DNA from 2 places in the Pseudomonas sp. M5A4_2d genome. Region 1 is predicted to be linked to the other one. Evidence: predicted binding sites of a transcription regulator. Region 1 holds the regulator's gene; the other holds the start of a gene.
What was found. The regulator sigma-54, encoded in region 1, starts transcription at its own class of promoters, with help from an activator protein. The targets are predictions, from matches to a motif close to ANTGGCATNNANNTTGCTNT.

Region 1 (9,084 bases):
CAACGCATGAAACAGGAAAATCGTCGAACGCCCCAGTACCTCGACCAAGTCGATACCGGAGCGACCGAAAAGGCGAACCTTCTCGATTAAAGATGTCTTGCGCATCAGCGCTTCCCCAGAAGATCTGAGCGGTAGTCCGCTGCCGGAAAATGAAAAGGCACCGGGCCATCGGGATCGCCAGTCATGAATTGGCGAATGCGCGGGTTGTCAGCGTTCATCAGTTCTTCAGGCGTGCCCTGCCCCAGCACCTGACCATCGCCGACTACATAAAGGTAGTCGGCAATGCTCGCGGTTTCGGCCAAGTCGTGCGACACCACGATACTGGTGATCCCCAACGCATCGTTGAGCAGGCGAATCAGGCGCACCAGCACGCCCATGGCGATCGGGTCCTGGCCCACGAAAGGCTCGTCATACATAAGGATCTGCGGATCGAGGGCGATGGCTCGCGCCAGCGCGACACGGCGCTTCATGCCACCGGACAACTCGTCAGGCATTAGGTCGATGGCACCGCGAAGGCCAACGGCCTGCAGTTTCAGCAACACGATGTCACGAATCATCTCATCGGACAGCTGAGTGTGGACCCGCAGCGGAAACGCCACGTTTTCGAACACGTCGAGGTCGGTGAACAGTGCGCCGCTCTGGAACAGCACCCCCATGTGCTTGCGCGCATCGAACAGATCACTGCGCGACAATGTCGGCAGGTTCTGGCCGTTGACCCACACTTCGCCGGCGCTGGGACGCAATTGCATGCCCATCAGGCGCAACAGTGTGGTCTTGCCGCAACCGGAAGGCCCCATGATGCCTGTGACCTTGCCGCGGGGAATGCGAATATCGACGTTATTGAAGATGCTGCGCGTCCCGCGCTTGAAGGTAAGGCCCTTCAGCTCGACCGCGTAGGCGTTATCGGCACTCATCTAATCTCCTTGGGATGCAGCCTTTCACTCAGACACCATGCTTGCGACTTTCGTTTACAACGAATGCGCAATAAATAATTAGGCAAATTGGCTGGGCGGACCGAACTGGCGGCGAACTATATCACTGCTGGTACAGAGCCCCCAAGGCCGGAACAGCGCTCGTTCAGATTCGGGACAGGGAAAAAACGCTGCCGAGCATGAAACTCAGGCACCTGCCGAATACAGCCTGACGAACTAACGTGAGGGAATTGATCATTACCGCTATAATCGCCGCCTTTTCGTCAGGCTATACGATTTAAGACATGAGCCAATCCAGCGAGCTTATTCAATCCGCACAACGCACCATCCGCCTCGAGCTTGAAGCCGTAGAAGGTTTACTGGCCCATATCGACGCAGATTTCGTACGTGCATGCGAGATGATTCTGGCCAGCAAGGGCCGCGTTGTCGTGGTCGGCATGGGCAAATCCGGCCACGTCGGCAACAAAATCGCCGCCACCCTGGCAAGTACCGGGACCACGGCTTTTTTTGTGCACCCGGCCGAAGCCAGCCACGGCGACATGGGCATGATCACCAAGGATGACATCATCCTGGCACTGTCTAACTCCGGCACCACCAACGAAATCGTGACCCTGCTGCCGCTGATCAAGCGTCTGGGCATCAAAATGATCAGCCTCACCGGCAATCCGGAGTCAACGCTGGCCAAGGCTGCCGAAGTGAACCTGAATGTTCACGTGGCCCACGAGGCCTGCCCGCTGAACCTGGCGCCGACCTCCTCCACCACAGCCGCGTTGGTCATGGGCGATGCCCTGGCCGTGGCCCTGCTGGAAGCTCGCGGCTTTACCGCTGAGGACTTCGCGTTTTCGCACCCGGGCGGCGCGTTGGGTCGTCGACTGCTGCTTAAAGTGGAAAACGTCATGCATTCAGGCGACGAGTTGCCTCACGTGCAGCGCGGCACCTTGCTGAAGGACGCGCTGATGGAAATGACCCGCAAAGGTCTGGGCATGACCGTGATCCTGGAGGCTGATGGGCGTTTGGCCGGGGTATTCACCGACGGTGACCTGCGCCGCACCCTGGACCGCACGATCGATATCCACACCGCCACCATTGATGCAGTCATGACGCCACACGGCAAGACTGCACGCCCCGAGATGCTTGCAGCCGAAGCGCTGAAGATCATGGAAGACCACAAGATTGGCGCGCTGGTGGTGGTCAATAGCGACGACCGCCCGATTGGCGCCCTGAACATGCACGACTTGCTGCGTGCGGGAGTGATGTAAATGACCAGCAACCTGTTAGAACGCGGCAAAAACATCAAATTGGCGATTTTCGACGTTGATGGCGTACTGACCGATGGCCGCCTGTACTTTCTCGAAGATGGCAGCGAATTCAAGACCTTCAACACCCTCGACGGCCAGGGCATTAAAATGTTGATGGCTGCCGGTGTGCAAACAGCCATTATCAGTGGTCGAAAAACACCGGTTGTGGAACGCCGCGCACAAAACCTGGGGATTCCTTACCTGTATCAGGGCCGCGAGGATAAACTGGTGGTTCTGGACGAGCTTCTTGGCCAACTCAACCTAAGCTATGAGCAGGTTGCCTATCTGGGCGACGATCTGCCTGACCTGCCGGTCATTCGCCGGGTGGGCCTGGGCATGGCCGTCGCCAATGCGGCGGCTTTTGTTCGCGAACATGCCCATGGCATCACTACCGCACGTGGCGGTGAGGGTGCCGCCCGCGAGTTCTGCGAATTGATCCTGCGTGCCCAGGGCAGTCTTGAAGCGGCCCACGCCGCCTACCTATAGAGCGTTTTATGCTGAGCAAAAAGATTCGCAACTTCCTGCTATTCGGGGTCATCGCCGCGCTGTTCCTGGCGGTGGGCTACTGGAATATCAGCCCGGAGCGCTTTCTCGACAAGCCTGTAGCACAGGTTGACGAAGGCGCTGTCGACTATTACGCGACCAATGCCTACTCCGTGCAATTCCTGCCTGACGGCAAGGTGCAGTATGAGATGACTTCGGACAAGGTCGAGCATTTGAAGGCTTCGGAGGTCAGTTTGCTGACCAACCCGGACATGAACCTTTACCGCGGCACCGAGTTTCCGTGGCACGTCACCAGCAAGCGTGGCGAGGTCAACCCGGACGGTACCCAGGTGGAACTGATCGACTCGGTACGTGTTGCACGTACTGACGAGAAGAAGCGCGACACCATTATTACCAGCAGTCGCATGACCGTTTTCCCACAACAGCAATATGCGCAGACCGAGCAAGACGTTAGAATCGACGGCGCTGGCGGTGTATCGACTGGCAAGGGAATGAAAGCGTATTTGAAAGAAAGCAGGATACACCTGCTATCGAACGTAAGAGGACAGTATGAGGCTCGTTAAAACCCTCCCTATTTTGCTCGGTCTGGGCGCAGCACTGGGAAGCGTGAGCGCCTGGGCTCTGCCGAACGATAGCCAGCAACCGATCCACATCCAGGCTGACGACGCTCAGTTGGATGACAAGCAAGGTGTTGCGACCTACACAGGCGCCGTGATCATCACCCAAGGCTCGATGAAAATCACCGGCAACACGGTGACGCTCACGCGTACGCCGGCTGGCGACATTGATGTGGTGACGTCGGTGGGCAACCTGGCTTACTTCGAACAGAAGCAGGCGGCTACGGACCCGGCTCCGATCAAGGGCTATGGCAAGACCATCCAGTATCACGCCCAGCAGAATCGCATCATCCTGATCGACCAGGCCAGGGTTGTCAGCAGCGATGGCAACACCACCGACGGTGAAAAAATCACCTATGACACGGTGAAGCAGATCGCCCAGGCGGGTCGCGCTACCGGCTCGAAGATCGGCACTCCGAAGCCGCGCATCGACATGGTTATCCAGCCGAAGCAGAAAGAAGGCGCCGCCCAGCCTGCGCCCAAACCCGCTGCGAAGAAGGCGAACTAATGGCAACCCTGAAAGCCCAGCATCTGGCCAAGGCTTATAAAAGCCGTCAGGTCGTACGCGACGTCAGTTTATCGATCGACAGCGGCCAGATCGTTGGCTTGCTCGGCCCCAACGGCGCCGGCAAGACCACGTGCTTCTACATGATTGTTGGCCTGGTCCAGGCGGATCAGGGCCGTGTATTGATCGACGACCTGGACGTAAGCAACCAGCCGATGCACGGTCGTGCGCGCGCAGGTATCGGCTATCTTCCCCAAGAGGCGTCGATCTTCCGCAAACTGTCGGTAGCAGACAACATCATGGCGATCCTGGAGACCCGCAAGGAACTCGACCGTGACGGCCGCCGCAAAGAGCTGGAAAGCCTGCTGCAGGAATTCCACATCAACCACATTCGCGACAACCTCGGCATGAGCTTGTCCGGTGGTGAGCGTCGCCGTGTGGAAATCGCCCGTGCCCTGGCCACTGCGCCGAAATTCATCCTGCTGGATGAACCCTTCGCCGGCGTCGACCCGATCTCGGTCGGCGACATCAAACAGATCATCCATCATCTCAAGGCCAAGGGTATCGGTGTATTGATCACCGACCACAACGTCCGTGAGACCCTCGATATCTGTGAAACGGCTTATATCGTCAACGATGGTCAGCTGATCGCCGAAGGCGACTCCGCCACCATCCTGGCCAACGAACTGGTCAAGGAAGTATACCTGGGCCACGAGTTCCGCCTGTAAGCACTGTGGTGTCTGGCCGTTCGCCAAAGCGCGCGGGAGTCAATAAAAACCTCCGGTTTTTTATTGTTACCGCGCTCTAGGCAAAGCCCCCGACATCAGGCATATAATTTGCTTATGTTTGGCGCTCACGCGCCCTGTCGTGGATGGCGCATTGCGCCGGCGAATAAGGTGTTAAGCCCCTGCCATGAAACCATCGCTAGTCCTGAGAATGGGCCAGCAGCTGACGATGACACCGCAGCTGCAACAGGCCATCCGCCTGCTCCAATTGTCGACCCTGGACCTGCAACAGGAAATCCAGGAGGCCCTGGAGTCCAATCCGATGCTCGAACGCCAGGAAGAAGGCGACGACTTCGATAATGCAGACCCGCTGGCCGACAACATCGAGCAAAAACCCAATTCCGACGTGCAGGAACCTTCCTATCAGGAAACCGCCCCTACGGTGGACAACCTTGAGGAAGGCGAATGGAACGAACGCATTCCCAACGAGCTTCCAGTAGATACCGCCTGGGAAGACGTTTATCAGACCAGCGCCAGCAGCCTGCCCAGCAATGATGATGACGAGTGGGATTTCACCACCCGCACCTCCGTCGGCGAGAGCTTGCAGAGCCATTTGCTGTGGCAATTGAACCTGGCGCCGATGTCCGACACCGATCGCCTGATCGCCGTGACCCTGATCGACTGCATCAATAACCAGGGTTATCTGGACGAGACTCTCGAAGAGATCCTTGAGGCTTTCGATCCGGAACTGGACATCGAACTGGACGAAATCGAAGCCGTCCTGCACCGCATCCAGCAGTTCGAACCCGCCGGTATCGGCGCGCGCACGCTGAGTGAGTGCCTGTTGCTGCAACTGCGCCAACTGCCTGCCAAGACCCCGTGGCTCGCCGAAGCCCAGCGCCTGGTCACCGACTACATCGACCTGCTGGGCAGCCGCGACTACAGCCAGTTGATGCGCCGTATGAAGCTCAAGGAAGACGACCTGCGCCAGGTCATCGAGCTGGTGCAGAGCCTTAACCCTCGCCCGGGCTCGCAGATCGAGTCCAGCGAAGCCGAATATGTCGTTCCCGATGTGATCGTGCGCAAAGACAACGAACGTTGGCTGGTAGAGCTGAACCAGGAGTCGGTGCCTCGTCTGCGGGTCAACCCGCAATACGCAGGTTTTGTGCGCCGTGCCGATACCAGCGCCGATAACACCTTTATGCGCAACCAGTTGCAGGAAGCGCGCTGGTTCATCAAGAGCCTGCAAAGCCGCAACGAAACCCTGATGAAAGTGGCTACTCAGATCGTCGAGCATCAACGCGGCTTCCTGGAATACGGCGACGAGGCCATGAAACCCCTGGTCCTGCACGATATCGCCGAAGCGGTAGGCATGCATGAATCGACAATTTCCAGGGTGACCACACAGAAATTCATGCATACCCCACGGGGTATTTATGAGCTGAAATACTTTTTCTCCAGCCACGTAAGCACCTCCGAAGGCGGCGAATGCTCGTCCACGGCGATCCGCGCGATCATCAAAAAACTGGTTGCCGCGGAAAATCAGAAAAAGCCGTTGAGTGACAGCAAGATCGCTGGTTTACTGGAGGCACAAGGCATTCAGGTCGCCCGTCGAACCGTCGCCAAGTACCGCGAGTCCCTCGGGATCGCGCCTTCCAGCGAGCGTAAGCGTTTGATGTGACGGGCGGGCCATAGCGTTCCAGTGGCAGGCGCTTTTGCCTGTCGCTTTATGCACTGGCAACGAAGGAGAAGCTGTATGCAAGTCAACATCAGTGGACACCATGTAGAAGTCACCCCTCCATTGCGCGAATATGTCGAGCAGAAGCTGAAACGACTCGAGGGTCATTTCGACAAGATCACCAATGTGCAGGTCATCATGAAGGTCGATAAGCTTCAGCAGAAAATTGAAGCGACCTTGCAGATACCCGGTGGCGAAGTGGTCGCCAATGCCGAGCATGAAGACATGTATGCATCGATCGATGCCTTGACTGACAAGCTTGACCGCCAACTTAAAAAGCATAAGGAAAAGCAGCAGAGCCTTCTTCAAGGCACTGGCCGCTAACACTCCCCACCCATGATTCGACTTGAAACCATCCTGACCCCCGGCCGTTCACTGGTGAACGTGCCGGGCGGCAGTAAAAAGAAAGCCCTCGAACAAATTGCCAAGCTGATCAGCCACGAAGTGCCTGAACTGGATGAGCAAGTTGTCTATGAGGCGCTGATTGCCCGTGAAAAACTGGGTTCAACCGGTTTTGGAAACGGCATCGCCATTCCCCATTGCCGCCTGCAAGGCTGTGAGTCTCCAGTCAGCGCCCTGCTGCACATGGAAAAACCTATTGATTTCGACGCCATCGACGGCGCCCCGGTCGACCTGCTGTTCGTCCTGCTGGTCCCGCAAGCCGCCACCGATGCGCACCTGGAACTGCTCCGGCAAATCGCCAGCATGCTCGACCGCAAGGAAGTACGCGACAAACTGCGCAGTGCCAACAGCAATGAGGCGCTCTATCAGGTTGTCCTGGATGAACAAAACGGGCAGTAATCATGCGTTTGATCATCGTCAGCGGCCGCTCCGGCTCGGGTAAAAGCACCGCCCTCAACGTCCTTGAGGACAACGGATTTTATTGCATCGACAACCTGCCCGCCGGTTTGCTGCCCGAGTTGGCGGAACGTGCACTGATCCACACCGAACTGGCGCAGCCTCTGGTTGCCGTCTCGATTGACGCCCGAAACCTGCCCAGCCATCTTCAGCGCTTCCCGCAATTGCTTGAGGAAGTACGCGCCAAGCATATTAATTGCGATGTGCTGTACCTGGACGCCGATGAGGAGACGCTGCTCAAGCGCTTTTCCGAAACCCGTCGACGCCACCCCCTCAGCAGCCCTCACCGCTCGCTGGCCGAAGCCATCGAGGACGAGACCACACTGCTGGGACCGATCATTGACCTCGCCGATCTCAAGATCAACACCACCGGCCTGAACCTGTATCAATTGCGTGATGCGATCAAGCTGCGTTTGTTGAATCAGCCGGAGCCTGGCACCGCGTTTCTGGTCGAGTCATTTGGCTTCAAGCGTGGGATGCCTGTGGATGCCGACCTGGTGTTTGATGTGCGCTGCCTGCCCAATCCTTACTGGAAGCCGGAGTTGCGTGATCAGTCAGGCCTTGATCAACCAGTGGCCGAGTACCTGGCTGCACAGCCGGATGTCGAGGAGATGTTCCATGACATCTCCAGCTACCTGCTCAAATGGTTGCCGCGCTTTGCGGCAAGCAATCGGGCCTATGTCACCATTGCCATCGGCTGCACCGGAGGCCACCATCGCTCGGTCTACCTGACCGAACGCCTGGGCCAGGTGCTGCAACAAACCCTCAAGAACGTTCAGGTTCGCCACCGCGACCTTAGCTGAAAGGAACACCCCCGCGATGCCCGCTCTGGAAATTGAAATCATCAACAAGCTGGGCCTGCACGCCCGCGCTTCAGCTAAATTTGTCGGTGTTGCCGGGCAGTTTCCTTGCCAGATCCGCGCCGGGCGCACTCCGGAATCCATGGTCGACGGCAAAAGTATTATGGCCATGATGATGCTGGCCGCCGGCAAGGGCACCAAGATTCATTTAAAGACGGAAGGCGAACAAGAGCAGGAAGCGATGGACGCGCTGGTGAAGCTGATCAATAACTTCTTTGATGAGGGTGAGTAAACTCACCCTTTGAGGCGGGTGTGAGGCTGCAATGGCCTCACCCTAAAGCAGTATCCATCACCATCATCAAACAGAACCCGACGCACAACCCCAGGCTGGCAAGCTTTTCGTGACCATTACGGCGCGACTCGGGGATCACTTCGTGCGTCACCACCAGCAACATCGCCCCAGCCGCCAGCGCGAGCCCCAGCGGCAACAAAACCTCCGCCAGGCTCACCAACCACGCACACAGCACAGCAAATACCGGTTCAACCAGGCCCGACGCCGCGCCGATCAGGAACGCTTTGACTCGCGACATCCCCGCCCCGGCCAAGACCAGTGCGATCACTAAACCTTCCGGCACGTCCTGCAGGGCAATCCCCATGGCCAAGCTGTCGGCATCCGGCATTCCTCCACCTGCCGAAACGCCTACCGCCATGCCTTCCGGAATGTTGTGCGCAATAATGGCAAATACGAATAGCCAGATGCGTGGGGGAATCACCGGTTTATCCGGCGTGCCCACCAGCATCTCCGGGCTAGCGCCTGATACCTTGCGGTCGACCAGATAAAGACCGAACGCCCCGAGCATGATCCCGAAGCTGATCAAACCACTCGCGCCCCAAGGCGAAAGCCCAAGGCTTTGGGCTGCTGCAATGCCCGGCACGATCAGCGAAAAGGCCGTCGCCGCCAACATTACCCCGGCACCAAAGCCCAGCAAGGTATCGCTCAGCGCCACCGGCATCCGGCGAATCACCAACACCGGCACCGCGCCCAGTGCCGTGCCGAGCGCGCAGATCGCGCCGCCCTGCAAGGCACGCAAGATACGCGGTTCAAGG
Region 2 (9,084 bases), on a different contig from region 1:
CCAGGCGATGGCGCACATGGCCGATCGTGAACTGGCGCAGGGCGCGGGTGCGCAGGCTGATGCGGCCCAGGCGCAGCTCGTTCTGGCTGCTGATGGCCTGCATGGCGTTGCGCACGATATTGAGCACCGCCTGGATCATCTGCTCGCGGTCGATCAATACATCGGGAATGCTCGGGTCGTAGTCGCGTACGAGGGTGATGCAGCCCTGGCTTTCGGCTTCCACCAACTGGCAAACGCGCTCCAGCACCTCGTGCACGTTGGTCATGGCCAACGATGGCAACTTGTTGGAGCCGAGCATGCGGTCCACCAGGTTACGCAGGCGGTCGGCTTCCTCGATGATGACGTTGGTGTAGTCCTTGAGGTGCTCCTCCGGCAGTTCGCGCGCGAGCAGTTGCGCCGCGCCGCGAATCCCGCCCAGCGGGTTCTTGATTTCATGGGCCAGGCCGCGCACCAGCATCTTGCTGGTTTCCTGCTTGGACAGCTGCGCTTCTTCTTTGGTGATGCGCAGCAAGCGGTCGCGGGGGTGCACTTCGAGCAACAGCAACGTCGCGCCGTTGCTCAGGATCGGGGTCACGGCGTAGTCGACGGTCAGCGTCTGGCCGGTGAGGGCGGTGAGCATCGCTTCACGCTTGGTGAACGGGTGTGCCTGTTCCACCGCCTGGCGCAACGAGCTCAAGGCTTCGGCCGACTCGGTGAACAATTCGCTGATGAACTGCCCATGGCTGCGCTGGCCACTGATGGCCAGGAGCATCTCCGCCGCCGGGTTCATGTACTCAAGACGCAGGTCGTCATTGAGCAGAATGGTCGCGGTGGTCAGGTTGTCGAGTAACAAACGGTGCAGTGCATCGCTAATGGTCATCAGGACCTCTTTTGGAGCAAGGCGCGGGCTTGAGGCACACGCTGATACAAGGAAAATGCAAAAACCAAACCAAGGCTCCGAAAAGAAGCGTTAAAGCCCTGAAATAGGCGTTTAAGGCGCGAAACTGTGGCGTTCTGCCAGCTTGTTCGGGAAGAATCGAACCAAAATGGGCTGGCCAGGTGGGAAGCGTGCAGGCTATCGCACCAATATAGTGCGGTTTTGTGAAAGTTGTTCAGGAAGGCTTGGAAGGCGCAACTGAATGCACCGAGTCCAAATGTGGGAGCGGGCTTGCTCGCGAAGGCGGTGTTTCAGTTAATGCATCAGATGACTGACACACCGCCTTCGCGAGCAAGCCCGCTCCCACAATTTTGATTGGGTTTCAGGCCTCAACCTTTGTAGATGCACAGCTCGGCCGTGGCGCGAATCATCGCCAGCTGGCGCGTCGGGTCATTCAACGGCTCATGGATGGCTGTGGTCAGCCACTGCGGGCACTGTGGGTCGGTGCGCTGGGGGGTAAAGTCAGCCAGTTGCTGGAGCAGGCGTTTTTGCAGTTGGTCCAGTTGCGGGCGAATTTGCTTTACCAGGTCTGGGCGCGGGTCGTCGGGCGCTTTGCCTTGGAACTGCCAGTCGGATAGATGGGTGTATTGCACCAACTTATTGGCTTCGATCTGTGCCGAGAAAAATTGCTCGGCGGCGGCGGGGTCCAGTTTGTAAGTAGGCGCCTGGGCGACGACGCTGGCGATCACTTCCTGTTCGCGCTTCTTGTCCTCTACGGGCTTGTGGCTGTCCCATTTGCTCAGGGCAACCTGGTCGGCGATCTCCAGGCGTTCGGCGATGCTGTTGAGCAGAGGCTCCAGGGTGGGCGGCGCGGCGCTGGCTGTGGCGCAGGCGAACAACAGGGCGAATGCAAGTTTATGTTTCAACGTAGATCTCCTTGTGGGAGCGGGCTTGCTCGCGAAGGCGGTGTGTCAGTCACCCGATGCATTAACTGATACACCGCCTTCGCGAGCAAGCCCGCTCCCACATTTTGATTGGGTTTGCAGATTTCTGGCAGTGTCAGCCAGAGGCTACCTTAGCTTGCGTGCTTGCCTACAGGTGAGCCAGAATCCGCCGGCTTGTACGGCTGGCTTGTCGTCTCTAAGGTTGCTCGGTCGCTGCTCATCAGCGATCAGGTTTAGTAGCCTGGATTCGAATTGTAGGTCGTGCATTCTCCATCAATCAGATTTCCCGAATCTGTGCTTGATGGTGGCTGTGCGCAGGGCATCCTCGGATGCGCCGGGCTTCTACATTCACCGGTCTACTAACCTGCGCGCAGCCGCCACCCTTTCGTTTAGTAGCGAAGCGAAGGCGGCCTCATTTGAGGAATGTAGAAAATGTTCAAACCAACTCCAAATCCACCTCCATCCGTCTTCACCGTCGATCCCGGCAGCGACGACGAGTCCCTGCTGGTCAACAGCTTCGAAGCCTTCTCCTCAGTCAGCACCTTGTTGCTTGATTTGTCAGAGGCGCTGGAAGGCAAACACCGCGATACCGTACTGGCGATTCATCAGCTCAGTGCTCTCGGCACCTTGATGGTTGGAAAAATGCTCGACCGCCACGCCCCGGCTCGCTAAACGCCAGGCAAAAAAAAGACCTCCCGAAGGAGGTCTTTTCGTCACGCCACGTTAAGCGGCGCTGCCGGATCAGCAGCTGTAGTACAGCTCGTATTCCAGTGGGTGTACGAAGGTGCGTACTTTGATTTCTTCTTCGCTTTTCAGCTCGATGTAGGCATCGATGAAGTCGTCGCTGAATACGCCGCCTTTGGTCAGGAACGCACGGCCCTTGTCCAGCTCTTCCAGGGCTTCTTTCAGGCTGCCGCACACTTGTGGGATCTCTTTGGCCTCTTCAGGCGGCAGGTCGTACAAGTTTTTGTCGGCGGCGTCGCCAGGGTGGATCTTGTTCTGGATACCGTCCAGGCCAGCCATGACCAGGGCCGCGAAGGCCAGGTACGGGTTGGCTGCCGGGTCCGGGAAGCGAGCTTCGATACGGCGAGCGCGCGGGCTGGACACGTAAGGAATACGGATCGAGGCGGAGCGGTTACGAGCCGAGTAGGCCAGCATTACCGGTGCTTCGAAACCTGGGACCAGACGCTTGTAGGAGTTGGTCGACGGGTTGGTGAAGCCGTTCAGGGCCTTACCGTGCTTGATGATACCGCCGATGAAGTACAGGGCAGTGTCGGACAGGCCGGCATAACCTTCGCCAGCGAAGGTGTTCTTGCCATCTTTAGCGATGGACAGGTGAACGTGCATACCCGAACCGTTATCGCCATACAGCGGCTTAGGCATGAAAGTAGCGGTACGGCCGTAGGCATCAGCCACGTTGTGTACGCAGTACTTCAGGGTCTGAACTTCGTCAGCCTTGGCAACCAGGGTGTTGAACTTCACACCGATTTCGTTCTGGCCGGCAGTCGCCACTTCGTGGTGGTGAACTTCGATGACCAGGCCCATTTCTTCCATGGCGTTGCACATGGAGGTACGGATTTCGTGGTCGTGGTCGAACGGCGGAACCGGGAAGTAGCCACCTTTGATACCTGGACGGTGGCCTTTGTTGCCGCCTTCGATGTCCTGGTCGGACATCCACGAACCCTGTTCGGAGAAGATTTTGAACATGGAGCCGGAGATGTCGGACTTGAACTTGACCGAATCAAAGATGAAGAATTCTGGCTCCGGGCCTACGAATACGGTGTCGCCGATACCGGTCGACTTCAGGTATTCCTCGGCGCGCTTGGCGATCGCACGTGGGTCGCGGTCGTAGCCTTGCATGGTCGAAGGCTCGATCACGTCGCAGACGATGATCAGGGTTGGGTCTTCGGTGAACGGGTCGAGAACGGCAGTGCTGTCGTCCGGCATCAGGATCATGTCGGAAGCTTCGATGCCTTTCCAGCCGGCAATGGAGGAACCGTCGAACATTTTGCCTTCTTCGAAGAAAGCATCATCCAGCGCGTCGCGAGCCGGCATGGTCACGTGGTGCTGAGTACCTTTAGTGTCCGTGAAGCGCAGATCAATCCATTTAACGTCATGATCTTTGATGAGTTGAACCGACTTCGACATGGTGTCCTCCGGGTGGCTTCGGGCTGGATAGTGGAGTTAGCCCTTAGAATGTGGGTGATGCCGGCGCGAATACTCGACCAAGGCAACCTGTCTCACAAGAGAGCAAATTGCATGCCAGTGCGCCAACATGGCCTTTTTGCCTCAAAATCGCCCCTATAACGGTGCAATCCGCTGAAACGGAATAAATCACGCACTGCAATGTAGCGCTAATTCACATAAATGACCCGTTTTGGTGCGTGCTGCGTGTGATGCATATTAACTGGTTAAACCTTGAGCGATTTCCGCTATAATCCGCGCCCCCCTTTTTCAGCAGGCCCGGCGCGCGCTGTTTCCATGAAATTAATCGTTAAAGTGTTCCCTGAAATCACCATCAAAAGCCGACCGGTACGGATGCGTTTCATCCGTCAGTTGGCCAAGAACATCCGTGCCGTGCTCCGTGACCTGGACCCGGCTGTGGTGGTGAATGGCGTGTGGGACAACCTCGAGCTGGAAACCCGTATCACCGATGCCAAAGCCTTGAAGGACATGACCGAGCGCCTGAGCTGCATGCCGGGCATCGCGCATTTCCTGCAGGTGGATGAGTACCCGCTGGGCGACTTCGACGACATCACCGAGAAGTGCAAACAGCACTTTGGCAATGAGCTTGAAGGCAAGATTTTTTCGGTGCGCTGCAAGCGCGCTGGCAAGCACACCTTCAGCTCCATGGACGTCGAGAAATACGTCGGCAGCAAGCTGCGTCGCGAGTGTGGCGCCGCCGGAATTTCCCTGAAAGCGCCGCAAATTGAAGTGCGCATGGAAATTCGCGACCAACGGTTGTTTGTGATTCACAGCCAGCACAACAGCATCGGCGGCTACCCGCTGGGTGCCCTGGAACAGACCCTGGTGCTCATGTCCGGCGGTTTCGATTCCACGGTAGCGGCCTACCAGATCATGCGCCGCGGCCTGATGAGCCACTTCTGCTTCTTTAATCTGGGCGGGCGTGCACATGAATTGGGCGTGATGGAAGTCGCGCACTTTATCTGGAAGAAGTACGGCAGCTCCCAACGCGTGCTATTTGTAAGCGTGCCGTTCGAGGAAGTGCTGGGCGAAATTCTCGGCAAAGTCGATAACAGTCATATGGGCGTAGTATTGAAGCGTATGATGTTGCGCGCTGCGTCCCGAATCGCCGATCAGTTGCAGATCGACGCGTTGGTGACCGGTGAAGCGATCTCCCAGGTCTCCAGCCAGACGCTGCCGAACCTGTCGCTGATCGACTGCGTGACCGAGAAGCTGGTGCTGCGCCCGCTGATTGCCAGTCACAAGCAGGACATCATCGACCTGGCCGAAGAAATCGGCACGGCGGATTTCGCCAAGCACATGCCTGAATATTGCGGGGTCATCTCGGTGAACCCCAAGACCCACGCCAAGCGCAACCGCGTGGAGTACGAAGAACAACAGTTTGACATAGCGATTCTGGAGCGTGCGCTCGAGAACGCTAAAATGGTCCCGATCGATCGCGTAATCGAAGAATTGGGCCAAGACGTGCAAATCGAAGAAGTCAGCGAAGCCCTGGCCGGCCAGATTATCGTCGACATCCGTCACCCGGATGCCGCCGAAGATGAGCCGCTGGAAATCGCTGGCATCGACGTGCAAACGCTGCCGTTCTACGCATTGAACGCGCGTTTCAAGGAACTGGATAACAGCCGTCAGTACCTGCTGTATTGCGACAAAGGCGTGATGAGTCGCCTGCATGCCCACCATTTGCTCAGTGAGGGGCATGCCAATGTGCGCGTTTATCGACCGAGCTAAGAGCCCGGGGCTGTTTGCCTGTGGCCTGCGTCACCGGCCCCCCGACTCTGCCGTCAAGCTGTAACGGCAAGGCCTGACTCTACTGTTAATCGCTGCCACGACCTGTCAGCACACCGAATCCTCTGATCGAGATACACAAGTGATCGAAAATCTACGTAACATCGCCATCATTGCTCACGTTGACCATGGTAAAACCACCCTGGTAGACAAACTCTTGCGTCAATCCGGCACCCTGGAGCGCAACGAGCTCAACGACGAGCGCGTGATGGACTCCAACGACCAGGAGAAAGAGCGCGGTATTACCATTCTGGCGAAAAACACCGCCATCAACTGGAACGGCTACCACATCAACATCGTGGACACCCCGGGCCACGCCGACTTCGGCGGCGAAGTTGAACGCGTAATGTCGATGGTTGACTCCGTTCTGCTGCTGGTTGACGCTCAAGACGGCCCTATGCCGCAAACCCGTTTCGTGACCAAGAAGGCTTTCGAAGCCGGCCTGCGTCCGATCGTGTGCATCAACAAGGTTGACCGTCCAGGCGCACGTCCGGACTGGGTTCTGGACCAGATTTTCGACCTGTTCGACAACCTGGGTGCAACCGAAGAGCAGCTTGATTTCCAAGTGATCTACGCCTCTGCCCTGAACGGTATTGCCGGTCTGGAACACACCGCCATGGCGGAAGACATGACCCCGCTGTACCAAGCGATCGTTGACCACGTTCCACCACCGAAGGTTGACCGTGAAGGCCCGTTCCAGATGCAAATCTCGGCACTGGACTACAACAGCTTCCTGGGTGTTATCGGCGTTGGCCGTATCGCTCGTGGTAGCGTCAAGCCGAACACCCCGGTTGTGGCTATCGGTGCTGACGGCAAGAAGCGTAACGGTCGTATCCTGAAGCTGATGGGTCACCACGGTCTGCACCGTATTGACGTTGAAGAAGCTTTCGCAGGCGACATCGTGTGCGTAAGCGGTATGGACTCGCTGTTCATCTCCGACACCCTGTGCCAGCCGGACACTGTCGAGGCGATGAAGCCTCTGACCGTTGACGAGCCAACCGTTTCCATGACCTTCCAGGTAAACGACTCGCCTTTCTGCGGTAAAGAAGGCAAGTTCGTGACTTCCCGTAACATCAAGGAACGTCTGGACAAAGAGCTGCTGTACAACGTTGCTCTGCGCGTTGAAGAAGGCGACTCGGCTGACAAGTTCAAGGTTTCCGGCCGTGGTGAGCTGCACCTCTCGGTACTGATCGAAACCATGCGTCGCGAAGGCTTCGAAATGGGCGTTGGTCGTCCAGAAGTGATCATCCGTACTGTTGACGGCGTGAAGCAGGAACCGTTCGAAAACGTCACCATCGACACCCCTGAAGAATCCCAGGGCAAGGTCATGGAAGAGATGGGCCTGCGTAAGGGCGACCTGACCAACATGGTGCCGGATGGCAAAGGCCGTGTGCGTCTGGAATACAACATCCCTGCTCGTGGTCTGATCGGTTTCCGTAACCAGTTCCTGACCCTGACCAACGGTGCTGGCATCCTGACCTCGATCTTCGATCGCTACGACACCATGAAGTCCGGCGACATGTCCGGCCGTCAGAACGGTGTTCTGGTATCGGTAGAAACCGGCAAGGCGCTGACCTACTCCCTGGAAACTCTCCAGGCGCGTGGCAAGCTGTTCGTTGAACACGGTCAAGAGATCTACAACGGTCAGATCGTTGGTCTGAACAGCCGTGACAACGACATGGGCGTCAACCCAACCAAAGGCAAGAAGCTCGACAACATGCGTGCTTCGGGTAAAGACGAAACCATCGCTCTGGTTCCACCTGTTCGCTTCACTTTGGAACAGGCTCTGGAATTCATCCAGGACGACGAGCTGTGCGAAGTGACACCTAAGTCGATCCGCCTGCGTAAGAAGATCCTGGACGAAGGCGAGCGTACCCGCGCTGCCAAGAAAGCCAAGAACTGAGTTAACTCAGGCTGAATGAAAAACGCCCCCGGTTGAAAGGCCGGGGGCGTTTTTTTATGCCTGCAGAATGTGCAGTGATTGTGCCGGCCCCTTCGCGAGCAAGCCCGCTCCCACATTCGACCGCGTTTTCTCAGGAAGAATGGGGTCAAGTGTGGGAGCGGGCTTGCTCGCGAAAGCGGTCGCTCAAGCAATACAAATGTCGGATCAGAACTTGTCGAGCGTCTTGAACGTGGTTTCGCGCACCACTTCCTTCGGCTTGTACGCACAATACCCCGGGCGCGGGCCGATTTTCGGGTGGTTGCGGCAGGTATCCGGGCGCTTGTCATAAATAGTGCAGAAGCGCGTCTTACGATCCAGGTACAGGCAATCGTTGTTGCTCATGCGCTGCAGGGTAAAAATCTCGGATTTGGAGTTGTAGCGCTCGACGATGCCTTCTTTCTGCAAACGCTTGGCGATGTTCTTCGGCGGGTCGCCGCGTTCGAACTCATCGACGATGCCAATGCGGATCAGGTCCTTGATCTTCACCTCAACCGGCAGCGTGCAACAGCTGGACACGCAGCCACCGCACATGTGGGCGGAATATTTCTGCCAAGTCTCGAGACGGTCGAGTTCCGCGGCGGCGATCAGTTGAGGCTTCATCAGGGTTCCAAGGTGGGGCGCTATCTGGGCGCGCGATAATACCGGGATTGATGATTTTTTGAACAGTATTTTGCGGTTTTCAGCCCGAAGGCTGCTCAACCACCGATCGGGCACGACCCCTGCATCAATTTCCCGCAAAGGTGAATGAGTTAAAAAACTGCCGAACGAGCACGTTCACCGTCTGTCAGACCGACTAGGCTCTAGCAACTCCTTCAATCTCGCCCGAGGTCGCACCGATGTCTCAGGAACCGCTTGCACGAGAAGCAGAGGTAGCCGCATTCCGCGATGCTGTCTTGACCAAACTCACTTACGCGGTGGGTAAAGACCCCGACCACGCCTTCGACCACGACTGGTTTGAAGCCATTGCCCTGGCCGCCCGCGACCAGATGGTCGACCACTGGATGGACCATACGCGACGTATTTACCGCAAAGGCCAGAAGCGGGTTTATTACCTCTCCCTGGAATTCCTCATCGGCCGCTTGCTCTATGACAGCCTGAGCAACCTCGGCGTGTTGGAGATTGCGCGCGAAGCCCTGTCCGAACTGGGCGTCGACCTGGAACGCATCCGCCTGCTGGAGCCCGATGCGGCGCTCGGCAACGGCGGCCTTGGCCGCTTGGCGGCCTGCTTTATGGAAAGCATGTCCACCTTGGGCATTGCCGGCCACGGTTACGGCATTCGCTATGAGCACGGCTTATTCCGCCAGGCGATTGTGGATGGCTGGCAACAGGAGCAGACCGAGCGCTGGCTG

Region 2: the regulator sigma-54 is predicted to act here: its motif matches at 4,048-4,067, upstream of glnA (glutamate--ammonia ligase).

Annotation. Positions count from the first base shown of each region.
Region 1 covers NZ_JBKEZW010000007.1:135,463-144,546, forward strand. Annotated here, with positions in the region: gene mlaE (lipid asymmetry maintenance ABC transporter permease subunit MlaE) at 1-105, opposite strand, end outside; gene ACLBW8_RS17660 (ATP-binding cassette domain-containing protein) at 105-914, opposite strand; gene ACLBW8_RS17665 (KpsF/GutQ family sugar-phosphate isomerase) at 1,217-2,191, shown strand; gene ACLBW8_RS17670 (KdsC family phosphatase) at 2,192-2,716, shown strand; gene lptC (LPS export ABC transporter periplasmic protein LptC) at 2,725-3,297, shown strand; gene lptA (lipopolysaccharide transport periplasmic protein LptA) at 3,284-3,859, shown strand; gene lptB (LPS export ABC transporter ATP-binding protein) at 3,859-4,584, shown strand; gene ACLBW8_RS17690 (RNA polymerase factor sigma-54) at 4,769-6,262, shown strand; gene hpf (ribosome hibernation-promoting factor, HPF/YfiA family) at 6,338-6,643, shown strand; gene ptsN (PTS IIA-like nitrogen regulatory protein PtsN) at 6,656-7,120, shown strand; gene rapZ (RNase adapter RapZ) at 7,123-7,980, shown strand; gene ACLBW8_RS17710 (HPr family phosphocarrier protein) at 7,997-8,269, shown strand; gene ACLBW8_RS17715 (ZIP family metal transporter) at 8,307-9,084, opposite strand, start outside.
Region 2 covers NZ_JBKEZW010000003.1:386,553-395,636, reverse strand. Annotated here, with positions in the region: gene glnL (nitrogen regulation protein NR(II)) at 1-859, opposite strand, end outside; gene ACLBW8_RS12255 (chorismate mutase) at 1,246-1,782, opposite strand; gene ACLBW8_RS12250 (DUF6124 family protein) at 2,233-2,472, shown strand; gene glnA (glutamate--ammonia ligase) at 2,542-3,948, opposite strand; gene thiI (tRNA uracil 4-sulfurtransferase ThiI) at 4,282-5,736, shown strand; gene typA (translational GTPase TypA) at 5,876-7,696, shown strand; gene ACLBW8_RS12230 (YkgJ family cysteine cluster protein) at 7,901-8,335, opposite strand; gene ACLBW8_RS12225 (glycogen/starch/alpha-glucan phosphorylase) at 8,572-9,084, shown strand, end outside.